Regions from separate parts of the Saccharothrix saharensis genome, predicted to be linked through region 2. Evidence: riboswitches for the same ligand, from Rfam matches in the RefSeq annotation. Region 2 holds a riboswitch; each other region holds the start of a gene.
What was found. A riboswitch is a leader RNA that binds a small molecule or an ion and turns the genes downstream of it on or off. The one in region 2 is predicted to bind cobalamin.
Positions count from the first base shown of each region.

Region 1: linked by a shared signal. The riboswitch ahead of cobN (cobaltochelatase subunit CobN) and the one ahead of FHX81_RS35720 (CbtB-domain containing protein) in region 2 are both predicted to bind cobalamin.
Region 3: linked by a shared signal. The riboswitch ahead of FHX81_RS01140 (prenyltransferase/squalene oxidase repeat-containing protein) and the one ahead of FHX81_RS35720 (CbtB-domain containing protein) in region 2 are both predicted to bind cobalamin.

Region 1 is NZ_VFPP01000001.1:2,290,769-2,294,311, forward strand. Features, by position in the region: gene cobN (cobaltochelatase subunit CobN) at 1-1,766, opposite strand, end outside; cobalamin riboswitch at 1,801-1,928, opposite strand; gene FHX81_RS09145 (hypothetical protein) at 1,940-2,950, shown strand; gene FHX81_RS09150 (precorrin-8X methylmutase) at 2,947-3,543, shown strand, end outside.
Region 2 is NZ_VFPP01000001.1:7,834,353-7,837,895, reverse strand. Features, by position in the region: gene FHX81_RS35730 (LysE family translocator) at 1-350, opposite strand, end outside; gene FHX81_RS35725 ((2Fe-2S)-binding protein) at 369-1,034, shown strand; cobalamin riboswitch at 1,084-1,267, shown strand; gene FHX81_RS35720 (CbtB-domain containing protein) at 1,299-1,484, shown strand; gene FHX81_RS35715 (CbtA family protein) at 1,496-2,257, shown strand; gene FHX81_RS35710 (HAD family hydrolase) at 2,246-2,908, opposite strand; gene FHX81_RS35705 (PAC2 family protein) at 3,241-3,543, shown strand, end outside.
Region 3 is NZ_VFPP01000001.1:375,744-379,286, forward strand. Features, by position in the region: gene FHX81_RS01135 (hypothetical protein) at 1-393, opposite strand, end outside; gene FHX81_RS01140 (prenyltransferase/squalene oxidase repeat-containing protein) at 431-1,735, opposite strand; cobalamin riboswitch at 1,828-1,967, opposite strand; gene FHX81_RS01145 (cytochrome P450) at 2,044-3,303, shown strand; gene FHX81_RS01150 (DMT family transporter) at 3,485-3,543, shown strand, end outside.

The DNA.
Region 1 (3,543 bases), 5.5 Mb from region 2:
AGCAGCTGCTCCAGCCGGGCGATGTCGCCGTAGCTGTCGGCCCGGGCCATCGGCGGCACGAGGTGGTCGACCAGGGTGGCGTGCGCCCGCCGCTTCGCCTGCGTGCCCTCACCGGGGTCGTTGACCAGGAACGGGTAGACCAGCGGCAGGTCGCCCAGCGCCGCGTCCGGCCCGCAGCCCGCCGACATGCCGACGGTCTTGCCGGGCAGCCACTCCAGGTTGCCGTGCTTGCCCACGTGCACCACGGCGTCGGCGCCGAACTCGTCCTCCAGCCACCGGTAGGCGGCCAGGTAGTGGTGGCTCGGCGGCAGGTCCGGGTCGTGGTAGATCGCGATCGGGTTCTCGCCGAAGCCGCGCGGCGGCTGCACCATGACCACGACGTTGCCCGAGCGCAGCGCGGCGAGCACGATCTCGCCGTCGGGGTCCTTCGACCGGTCCACGAACAGCTCGCCGGGCGCCTCGCCCCAGTGCCGCTCCATCTCGTGGCGGGTGTCCTCGGGCAGGGTGGCGTACCACGAGCGGTAGCGGGCCGCCGGCAACCGCACGGGGTTGCCCTCGAACTGCTCGGCGGTGAGCCAGTCGGCGTCCTGGCCGCCCGCGGCGATCAGCGCGTGGATCAGCGCGTCGCCGTCGAGGTCGGCCACGCCCGGCAGCTCGTCGCCGATGTCGTAGCCGCGCTCCCGCATCGCGGCCAGCAGCCGCACGACGCTGGCCGGCGTGTCCAGGCCGACCGCGTTGCCGATCCGCGAGTGCTTGGTCGGGTAGGCCGACAGCATCACCGCGATGCGCCGTTCGGCCGGCGGGATGTGCCGCAGCCTGCCGTGGCGCACGGCGATGCCCGCGACCCGGGCGGCGCGTTCGGGGTCGGCGACATACACGGTCAGGCCGTCCTCGTCGACCTCCTTGAACGAGAACGGCACCGTGATGATCCGGCCGTCGAACTCGGGGATCGCGACCTGGGTGGCGGTGTCCAACGGGGACAGTCCGTCGTCGTTCTCGTCCCACGCGGCGCGGCTGCTGGTCAGGCACAGGCCCTGGAGGACGGGGATGTCGAGGGCGGCCAGGGCGCCCACGTCCCACGCGTCGTCGTCGCCACCGGCGGACGCGGTGGCGGGCCTGGTCCCGCCCGCCGCGAGGACCGTGACGACCAGGGCGTCGGCTGTGCCCAGTTCGGCCAGCAGCTCGGCCTCCGCGGCACGCAGCGAGGCGCAGTAGATGGGCAGCGGGCGGCCGCCCTTGGCCACGATGGCGTCGCACAGGGCGTGCACGAACGCCGTGTTCCCGGCCACGTGGTGGGCGCGGTAGTACAGCACCGCGATGGTCGGCCCCTCGACCTCGTCCCGCCGCTCCAGCCGGCCCCAGGTGGGCGTCGGCTCCGGCGGCGCGAACCCGTGACCGGTGAGCAGCACCGTGTCGGACAGGAAGCGGTGGAGCTGGGCGAGGTTGTCCGCGCCGCCGTGCGCCAGGTACGCGTGCGCCTCGGCGCAGACACCGCCGGGCACGGTCGACAGCTCCATCAGCGGCGCGTCCGGGTTCTGCTCACCGCCCAGCACGACGACCGGCAGGCCGCGGGCGAGCAGCCAGTCCAGCCCCTCCTCCCACATCCGGCGACCGCCGAGGATGCGCACGACGACCAGCTCGGCGCCGTCCACCAGCGCCGGGAGGTCGTCCACGGCGGTGCGGGCGGGGTTGGCCAGGCGGTAGTCGGCGCCACTCGCGCGGGCGGACAGCAGGTCCGTGTCGGAGGTCGACAACAGCAGGATCACGTGCGGGCTCCATCCCTCGGGGGTCCTCGCCCCGGTCGTAGGGGACGGCGAGCGGAGTTCCTGACTCCCGGGCTCCCCCGGTCACAGTGGCGGGACCGCGCCGGATTCACACCGGCTTCCTCCTGCTGCTTCGCCGTTCGGAGGTCACCCTAACGGCAGTTAGCATCCAATCCATGCCCAGCGAGCGAGTTCGCCCGGACGCCTGCCCCGGAGCCGTCGACGTGCACCAGGCCGCCGACGGCGGGTTGGCGCGCGTGCGGGTGCCCGGCGGGACGTTGAGCGCGGCGCAGGTCGACGTGCTCCGGGGCGCCGCGATCGACCTGGGCGACGGCGTCCTGGAGTTGACCTCGCGGGCGAACCTGCAGATCAGGGGCTTGGCGCCGGGGGCGGAGCACGAGCTGGGCGCGCGGCTGCGCGACGCCGGCCTGCTGCCCTCGATGACGCACGAGCGGATGCGCAACATCATCGCCGCGCCGCTGGAGGACAACCAGGCGCTGGTCGACGCGATCGACGCCGCGTTGTGCCGGGTGCCGGAGCTGGCGTCCCTGCCCGGCCGGTTCCTGGTCACGGTGGGTGGCGCGGTCAGCGGCCTGGCGGGTGACATCGGGCTCGTCGGTGACGCGTTGTTCCTGGCAGGCCACGATTCAGGGCTGCGCGTGGCCGACCCGGTCGCGGCGGTGGTGACCGCCGCGCGGGTGTTCGGCGAGGTTCGCGGCGAGGCGTGGCGGCTGTCCGAAGTGGACGGCGGTGTGCGGAAGATCACGGCGGCGTTGGGCGTTCCGGGTGACGCCCGGATCGAACCGGGTGTGACGCCCGTCGCACCCGGCGTGCGCGGTCCGGTGGTCGTGGCGGGCGTGCCGCTGGGGCGCTGGGACGCCCGGCTGCTCGCCGGCGTGCCTGTGCGGCTGACGCCGTGGCGGAGCGTCGTGCTGCCCGCCGGTAGCGACACCGCGGGCCTGTTCACCTCGCCGGACTCGCCGTGGCACGGCGTCAGCGCGTGCACCGGCCGGCCGGGGTGCGCGAAGTCGTTGGCCGACGTGCGCGCCGACGCGGCCCGCTGGGTCGAGACCCGGACCGCGCCGGGCCGGGCGCACTGGTCGGGCTGCGGACGCCGGTGCGGGCGACCGGCGGGCGACGTGGTGGAGTTCGTCGCGACCGGCGACGCCTACGAGGAGATCAGGTGACCAGCTACGTCAAGGACGGCGCGGAGATCTACCGCCGTTCCTTCGCCACCATCCGCGCCGAGGCAGACCTGGCGCGGTTCCCGTCGGACGTGGCCCGGGTGGTGGTGCGGATGATCCACGCCTGCGGGATGGTCGACCTGGTGTCGGACGTCGACTTCTCGCCGCACGTGGTGCGCGACGCGCGGGCCGCGCTGCTGGCCGGCGCGCCGATCCTGTGCGACGCGCAGATGGTCGCGGCGGGCGTGACGCGGCGTCGGCTGCCCGCGGACAACGAGGTCGTGTGCGCGTTGGGCGACCCGCGCGTGCCGGGACTGGCGGCCGAGCTGGGCAACACCCGCAGCGCGGCGGCCCTGGAGCTGTGGGGCGACAAGCTGGACGGCGCGGTGGTCGCCATCGGCAACGCGCCGACCGCGTTGTTCCACCTGCTGGACCTGGTCGCGGCGGGTGCGCCCCGACCCGCCGCCGTGCTGGGCGTGCCGGTCGGGTTCATCGGCGCGGCGGAGTCGAAGGACGCGCTGGCGGCCAACGCCCTGGGGTTGGAGTACCTGGTCGTGCGCGGTCGGCGGGGTGGCAGCGCCATGACCGCGGCGGCG
Region 2 (3,543 bases):
GCAGCAAGGGTTCCCCTGGGCGGCGACCCCTGCGAAGCGTGGCGGTCGGGCGGCGGGGGCGGTGCGGTCAGGGAGGCGGAGCGGGCGTCGCGGACGGTTCGGACGCCGCTCCACACGACGAACACCGCGCCCACGACGCCCAGCACGCCCAGCGCCCGTGCGGGCAGGCGGTCCAGCAGGAGCAGCGTCACGGCGACCACGACGGCGTCGGAGAGCAGCGGGGCGCAGGCGGTCAGGGCGCCGGCCCGCCGGCCCGAGCGCAGCGCCGACGTCACCACCAGCACCAACAGCGGGCCCGGGCTGATGCTCGCGGCCAGGCCGAGGGCCAGTCCCCACCCCAGTGCGTCCACGGCGGCAGACTAGGTCACGTGTCCGAGTTCGCCCGAGTCCTGGCCACCCTGCGGCAGATCCGCGGCCTCAGCCCGTTCTTCGCCCTCGACGTCGGCCGGCCCGACGAGAGTTGGCACGACGGCGAAGCCCTGTTCCGCGGCCCCGCGCTGCCCGACGCCCTCGACCGGATCGCCGCCCGCTACCGCACCGGGGAACGGCGGGTCGCCGCGTCGCTGTTCTTCCTCGGCTACACCGCGCGGGTGCTGAGCCCGGTCGTCGCCGCACGCGCGGTCGACGGGGTCGCGCCCGACATCCGGCCCGGCAACCTGTGGTGGCGCTACACCCCGGAAGGGCTCCAGGTCCGGCTGAAGGAACCGGTCGCGGGCGTGGGCATCGGCGAGTCGCTGGAGCCCGTGGTGGAGGCGGTCCACGGCCTCACCCCGGTGGCGCGCGGCCTGCTCTGGGGCAACGCCGGGTCGAACGTGGCGGGCGCGTTGCGCACGATCAGCCGCGGCGGCGTCGACTGCGCGGTGCTGGCCGACGAGCTGTTCGCCGACCCGCCGCTCAAGGGCACCGGCGAGTTCATCCCGTTCCCCGGCGAGGTGGTGTTCCGGCGGCGCAGCTGCTGCCTGTACTACCGCCTCGACGGCGGCGGCACGTGCGGCGACTGCCCGCTGCCCCGACCCACCCCGCCCCGCCGCTGACCGCGTGAGGAGCACGACAACTCGTCTGGTCGGTTGTGCCGGCCCGCGATCGACATCTACGGTTCGCAGCGCCGCAGTGGACGGGAAGCCGGTGTGAATCCGGCGCGGTCCTCGCCACTGTGACCGGGGAGCCAACCCGCCGAGAACGTCACTGGTCGCGCACGGCGGCTGGGAAGACGCGGGGACGGCGTCGATCCGGGAGTCAGGAGACCGGCTGCGGCACGAGTTGTTGTTGACCTTCCACGAGGTATGGAGGAGGCCGTCATGACGAGCCCCGCGCACTCCCTTCCCGTCCCCATCCCCAGATGGGCCTACGCCGTCGCGCTGGTCGCGCTGGTGGTGACCTGGCTGGTCCTGCAGGAGAACGGCATCGCGCTCGGCCACGCCGCCGAGACCGTGCACGAGTTCTTCCACGACGGGCGCCACGCGCTCGGCGTCCCGTGCCACTAGGCGCGGCGGCCGTGTCGACGGACGAGGGCCTGACGTACAAGGGCCTGACGTACAAGGGTCTGCTGGCGCGCGGTGTCGGCGCGGGCGCGGTGTCCGGGCTGCTCGCGGGCCTGGTCGGCGTGCTGGTGGTCGAAGCGCCGATCCGGGCGGCGCTCGCCGTCGAGCAGGCGCGGCCCGCCGAGCCCGGCGGCGGTCACGAGCACGGCGAGCTGTTCAGCCGCGGCACGCAGGTGGTCGGCGGTGTGCTCGCCGCGGTGGTGGTGGGCGTGGCCGTCGGCGCGCTGTTCGCCACGGCGTACGCACGGTCCCGGCGCTGGTTCACGACCGAGGCGCCGTTCGTGCGGGCGGTGGCGCTGTCGGCGGCGGCGTTCGGCGCGGCGGCGGTGCTGCCCGCGGTGAAGTACCCGGCCAACCCGCCCGGGGTGGGTGCCGCGGACACGGTGGAGTACCGCACGGTGCTCTACCTCGGGCTGATCGCGGCCGGGTTGCTGGTCGCGGTCGGGGCGAGCGCCCTGGCCTCCCGGCTGGGCCGGTGGTCGCCACCGGTCCGGGCGACCGCGGTGGCGCTGGCCGCGGTGGCGGCGGTGGTCGTGCTGCTGGTCGTGTTCCCGGCGACACCGGACACCGTGCCGTCCGACGTGCCGGGCGGCCTGCTGTGGGAGTTCAGGCTGGCCTCGCTCGCCGAGACCGCCACGTTGTGGCTGGGTCTCGGCGTGGTGTTCGGCCTGCTGGTCGACCCGGCGACGCGGCGGGCGGAGGCGTCAGCGGTCTAGCAGCGGGGCGAGCGTCTCCCACCGCACCCCCACCAGGGACTCGCGGAACACGCGGCGCTCGCCCCGCTCCACCGGCACGTCGCACGGCACGACCAGCACGGTGCAGCCGGCCGCCACGGCGGACGCCACGCCGGTCGGCGAGTCCTCGACCGCGACGCACCGGACGGGGTCGACGCCGAGCAGGCGGGCGGCCTTCAGGTACGGGTCGGGCAGGGGCTTGTTGCGGCGGTCCACCTCGTCGCCGCACACCGTGACGTCGAACAGGTCGCGGCCGATGGTGTCCAGCGCGACCTCGGTCAACCGCCGTTCGGTCGACGTCACCAGGGCCATCGGCACACCGGCGTCGCACACGGCGCGCAACGCCTCACGAGCGCCCGGCCGCCACGGCAGGCCCGCGCGGAACAGCTCCTCGGTGCGCCTGCTGATCCACGCCGCGCCGTCGAGGAGGTCGGAGTCGGTCGGCACGACACCCGCTTCGGCGAACAGCAGCCCCATGGTGCGGGCCGTGCTCGAACCGACCATGGCCTGCCTGGTCGCGAGCGACAGCGTCCCGCCCAGCTTCTCCACGAACTCGTTGAGCGGGATGTCCCACAGCTTCTCGGAGTCCAGCAGCGTGCCGTCCATGTCCCACAGCACCGCGTCGACCGTCATATGCACCTTTCGAGTGATCATGGGAGTCCCGGGCGGGTCACCTGTTCGGCGTAATCATCCCGCAGTGGTGTGAACGGATCCCCACGACGTCGCGCCCCGGCCGCGGCAACCGTGCGGCCCGGCCCCGAGTCGACCGGGCGAAGATCTCGTCACACCTCCTCGGCCTGGGAAAACATCCGGGAGGAAGTCAACGGGCCGGGGTGTCGCACCCCTCGTACCGTGCACGAGGAGGACGTGGTCGGCCGGTGCGCCGGGTGAAGGCCGCGTAACACGAACCGACATGCGCCAAGCCTACGGCGTCGGGTGTGCGGCGGTGGTCGTAGTCTGGCCGCGTGACCGATCCGGACCAGGCCGCCCAGACCCCCTTCGACCCCAGCGAACCGCTCAACAACCCGATCATGGTTGCCGCGTTCGAGGGGTGGAACGACGCAGGAGACGCCGCCAGCACGGCGATCGAGCACCTGCAGCTCACGTGGGACGCGACGCCGTTGGCGGAGATCGATCCGGACGACTACTACGACTTCCAGGTGACCCGCCCCACCGTCCGCCTGATCGACGGTGTCACCCGGAGGGTGGAATTCCCGACGACCCGCCTGTCGGTGTGCCGCCCGCCCGGGTCGTCGACGGACGTGGTG
Region 3 (3,543 bases), 7.5 Mb from region 2:
CTCCACGCTGCCCGGCGCGGGGTCGTACGCGCTCGCGCTGGTGCTGCTGTAGACCCACGACCCGCCGGGTCGGCCGTGCCAGTACCCCCAGTACGCCGTGGTCGGGGACGTGGTGACGCACGGGTCGCTGCTCGGCTCGCCGTTGATCCGGCACACGAACCCGGGCTGCCGGGACGCGAACGTGTAGCCGAACCCGGCGGCGGTCAGCGCGGCCGTCCCCGACGCCGGATCGCCCGGGGCGCACCCGGTCCGCACGCCGCCGCCCAACGAGCGGAAGTCCACGACCACCGTCACGCCGCCGCAGTCCGCGGCCCGCGCGGTCGGCGGCGCGCACATCGACGCGAGCCCCGCGACCGCGCACGCCGCCAGGACCCGCCGCACCCGGCCCGTCACGACGCGACGGGCCGGGCGGCGCCGCGAACCCGTGCCGTCACTTCCGCGCCTCCGCGACCCGCCGGCGCGCCAGCACGACCGCGAGCACGCCACCGACCAGCAGCAACGCGCCGACCCACAGCATCGGACCGACCTGGGCGCCGGTGCGGGCGAGCGGGTCGCGCCGGCTCGTCACGGCCACCACCGCCGCTGCCGTCGTGGTGCTGGTCGCGGTGGTGTCGGACGTGGCCGTCGCGGCGGTGGTGGTGGTCGTCGTCGTCGTCGTGTCCGAAGTGGACGACGTCGGCGACGTGCTGGTGACCGGGCAGTCCAGCACCGGCGCGCCGGAGCGGCCACCGTCCGCGGTCAGGTCCACGAAGTTCACCCCGACCAGGCCCAGCACGCCCTGCGCGCTCGCCCGCAGCGACGTGGCCTGCGTGAACCCGGTCCGGTCGAACGCGATCGCGCCGCGAGCGGCCTCCGGGGCCGAGCAGTCGACCTGCAACGACCGCAGGAACGCGGTGGCCTCGTCGGCGTCGGCCGTCCGACCGCCCGCGCGCAACGCCTGTGCCGCGAGACCGGTGCTGTTGGCGTTGCCCTCGCCGGTCGCCTTCTCGTCGAGGAAACCGCCGCTCGCCTGCTGGACGCCGTGCAGCCAGTCGAGCGCCTTGCCCGCCGGGTCCGTCCGGTCCGCCGCCAGCAACGCCTGCACGACCATCGCGGTGGCGTCCACGTGCGACACGCACGGCGTCGCCTCCAGGATCAGCGGGAACCCGCCGTCCCCGCACTGCGTGCCGGCCAGGTAGTCCACCGCGGCCTTCGGCGCGCCCCGCCACCGGTCCAGCGCGAGGACCGCGAACGCCTGCGTGAAGCCGTTGGAGTAGTCGCCGTACTGCGACTTGTCCTGGAACCGTCCGTTCGGCGCCTGCAAGGCGGTGAGCCCGGCGATCAGGTCGACGCCGCCGAACGCCGTCGGGTCCTGGCCGCGCACCTGCGCGGCCAGCGCCAGCTTCGCGTGCGCGCCCGCGAAGGACTGGGCGGGGTCGCCGTAGCTGAGGTAGTCGGCGAGGACCTCCGGCTCGGCGAGCCAGGCGGCGGCCCGGTCGGAGCTGTCGGACGCGACGCCCGCCGCCGTGAACGCGAACAGCGCGTCCAGCGTGAGGCCGTGGTCGGGGTAGGCGACGCCGTCGAGGACGGTCTCGAAGTGGTCGCCGTCGACGAGCTGCCGGGCCAGCCAGCCCGCGGCCGCGTCGCCCACGTCGGTCGTCGGCCCCGCGGGCACCCGGCTCTGGGCGGCGGGGGCCGACACGAGGGCGGCGACCGCCGCGGCGGCGAGGACAGCGGCGGTCCGTCTCAACGACATGGTCGACCTTTCCGGGGCGCGAGGCGCGGGCGGACCCCGGACAGCCGTGAACGACTTCCCCCGGGCTCCGACCCGTTGACCTCGACGGTGTCGGGAGCGTGGCACGCGCGACGGGTGTTCGGGCTCGTCCCGGCCGGGACCTACCGTTGCGGGTCAGCGCCGGATTTCGACCGGCTTCCCCCGTTTCACGCGCGATTGCCGATCGTCTGTCACCGACCCCGGCGTGTCAATCCGCCTCTGGCGCGATGCTGCTCACCCCTACGTACGGTTACCGTCGGGCGATTCGATCTGGGGAAGAGGGGTGTTCGATGACGACTCTGGCGTCCGTGCGCGACGGCTTGGTGGCGTGGGTCGCACGGCGTTCGGCGACGCGGTGGGTGTTGGGCAAGATCGGTTCGCGGGCGTTCGCGCTGCTCCCGGACCGTGCGCTGGTTCCGCTGAAGCGGGACGGGGTGGTGCCGGTCGCCGAGCTGGAGCGGATGCGGGAGGCCGGCGCGGTGCACCGGATCCCGGTGCCGTTCGGCTTGCGCGTGTGGTTGGTCACCGGTCAGGACGAAGCGAAGAAGGTGCTTTCCGACACAGGCGCGTTCAGTAACGACTACGCGCGGCTGGGCGCGGCGGTCGGTCGGCTGGAGCAGTCGCCCGGTGGCCTCGGCTTCGCCGACCCGCCCGACCACACCCGGCTGCGCAAGCTGCTCACGCCCGAGTTCACCATGCGCCGGCTGTCGCGGCTCGTGCCGCGCATCGACGCGATCGTCACCGAACGGCTCGACGCCATGCAGGCCGCGGACGGGCCGGTCGACCTGGTCCAGGAGTTCGCGCTGCCCATCCCGTCGCTGACGATCTGCGAGCTGCTCGGCGTGCCCTATGAGGACCGTGACCGGTTCCAGGAGCTCGCGGCGGCGCGGTTCGACCTGTTCGGCGGCGCCGGTCAGGCGTTGGGCGCGATCTCGGAGTCGCTGTCCTACATGGAGGAGATCGTGCGCCGTGAGCGCCGGTCGCCGGGTGACGGGCTGATCGGCTCGATCATCCGCCAGCACGGCGACGACGTGAGCGACGTGGAGCTGGCCGGGTTGGCCGACGGCGTGCTGACCGGCGGGTTCGACACGACGGCGTCGATGCTCGCGCTGGGCGCGATCGTGCTGCTGAAGGACGACGCCGCGCGGGCGGCGATGCGTGACGACGACGCGGCCGCCGCGCCGTTGGTGGAAGAGCTGCTGCGGCACCTGAGCGTGGTGCAGGTGGCGTTCCCCCGGTTCGCCCGGCACGCGTTGCGGGTGGGTGAGCAGCAGATCGAGGAAGGCGACGTGGTGGTGGTGTCGCTGTCGGCGGCCAACCGCGAGGAGGCGTCCGACTTCGACGCGGGCCGTGCGGCGTCGTCGCACCTGGCGTTCGGCCACGGCGCGCACCGGTGCGTCGGCGCGGAGCTGGCCCGGATGGAGCTGCGGGCCGCGTACCCGGCGTTGCTGCGCCGGTTCCCGAACCTCCGGCTCGCCGACGCGCGGCCGGCGTTCCGGACCGCGTCCATCGTGCACGGGGTCGACTCGCTGTTGGTCCACACGCGCTGAGCGTTGAACTCAGGGGTCCTGGACGTAGGACTCACGGGACCTGGATGTAGGACTCTCGCGGGGGTGCTGCATCCAGGTCGGGATCTTGAAGTGCTGCTTAACGCGTCGTCATGGGGTTTCACTTTTCTTGAAGTCGGTCATGGGGGACGGTGGTCCCGTGATCGGACGCGGCGTGATGCGGATGGGTGCGCTGGCCCTGCTGTGGGGCTCGGTGTTCCTGTGGATCGAGCTGGCCCTCAC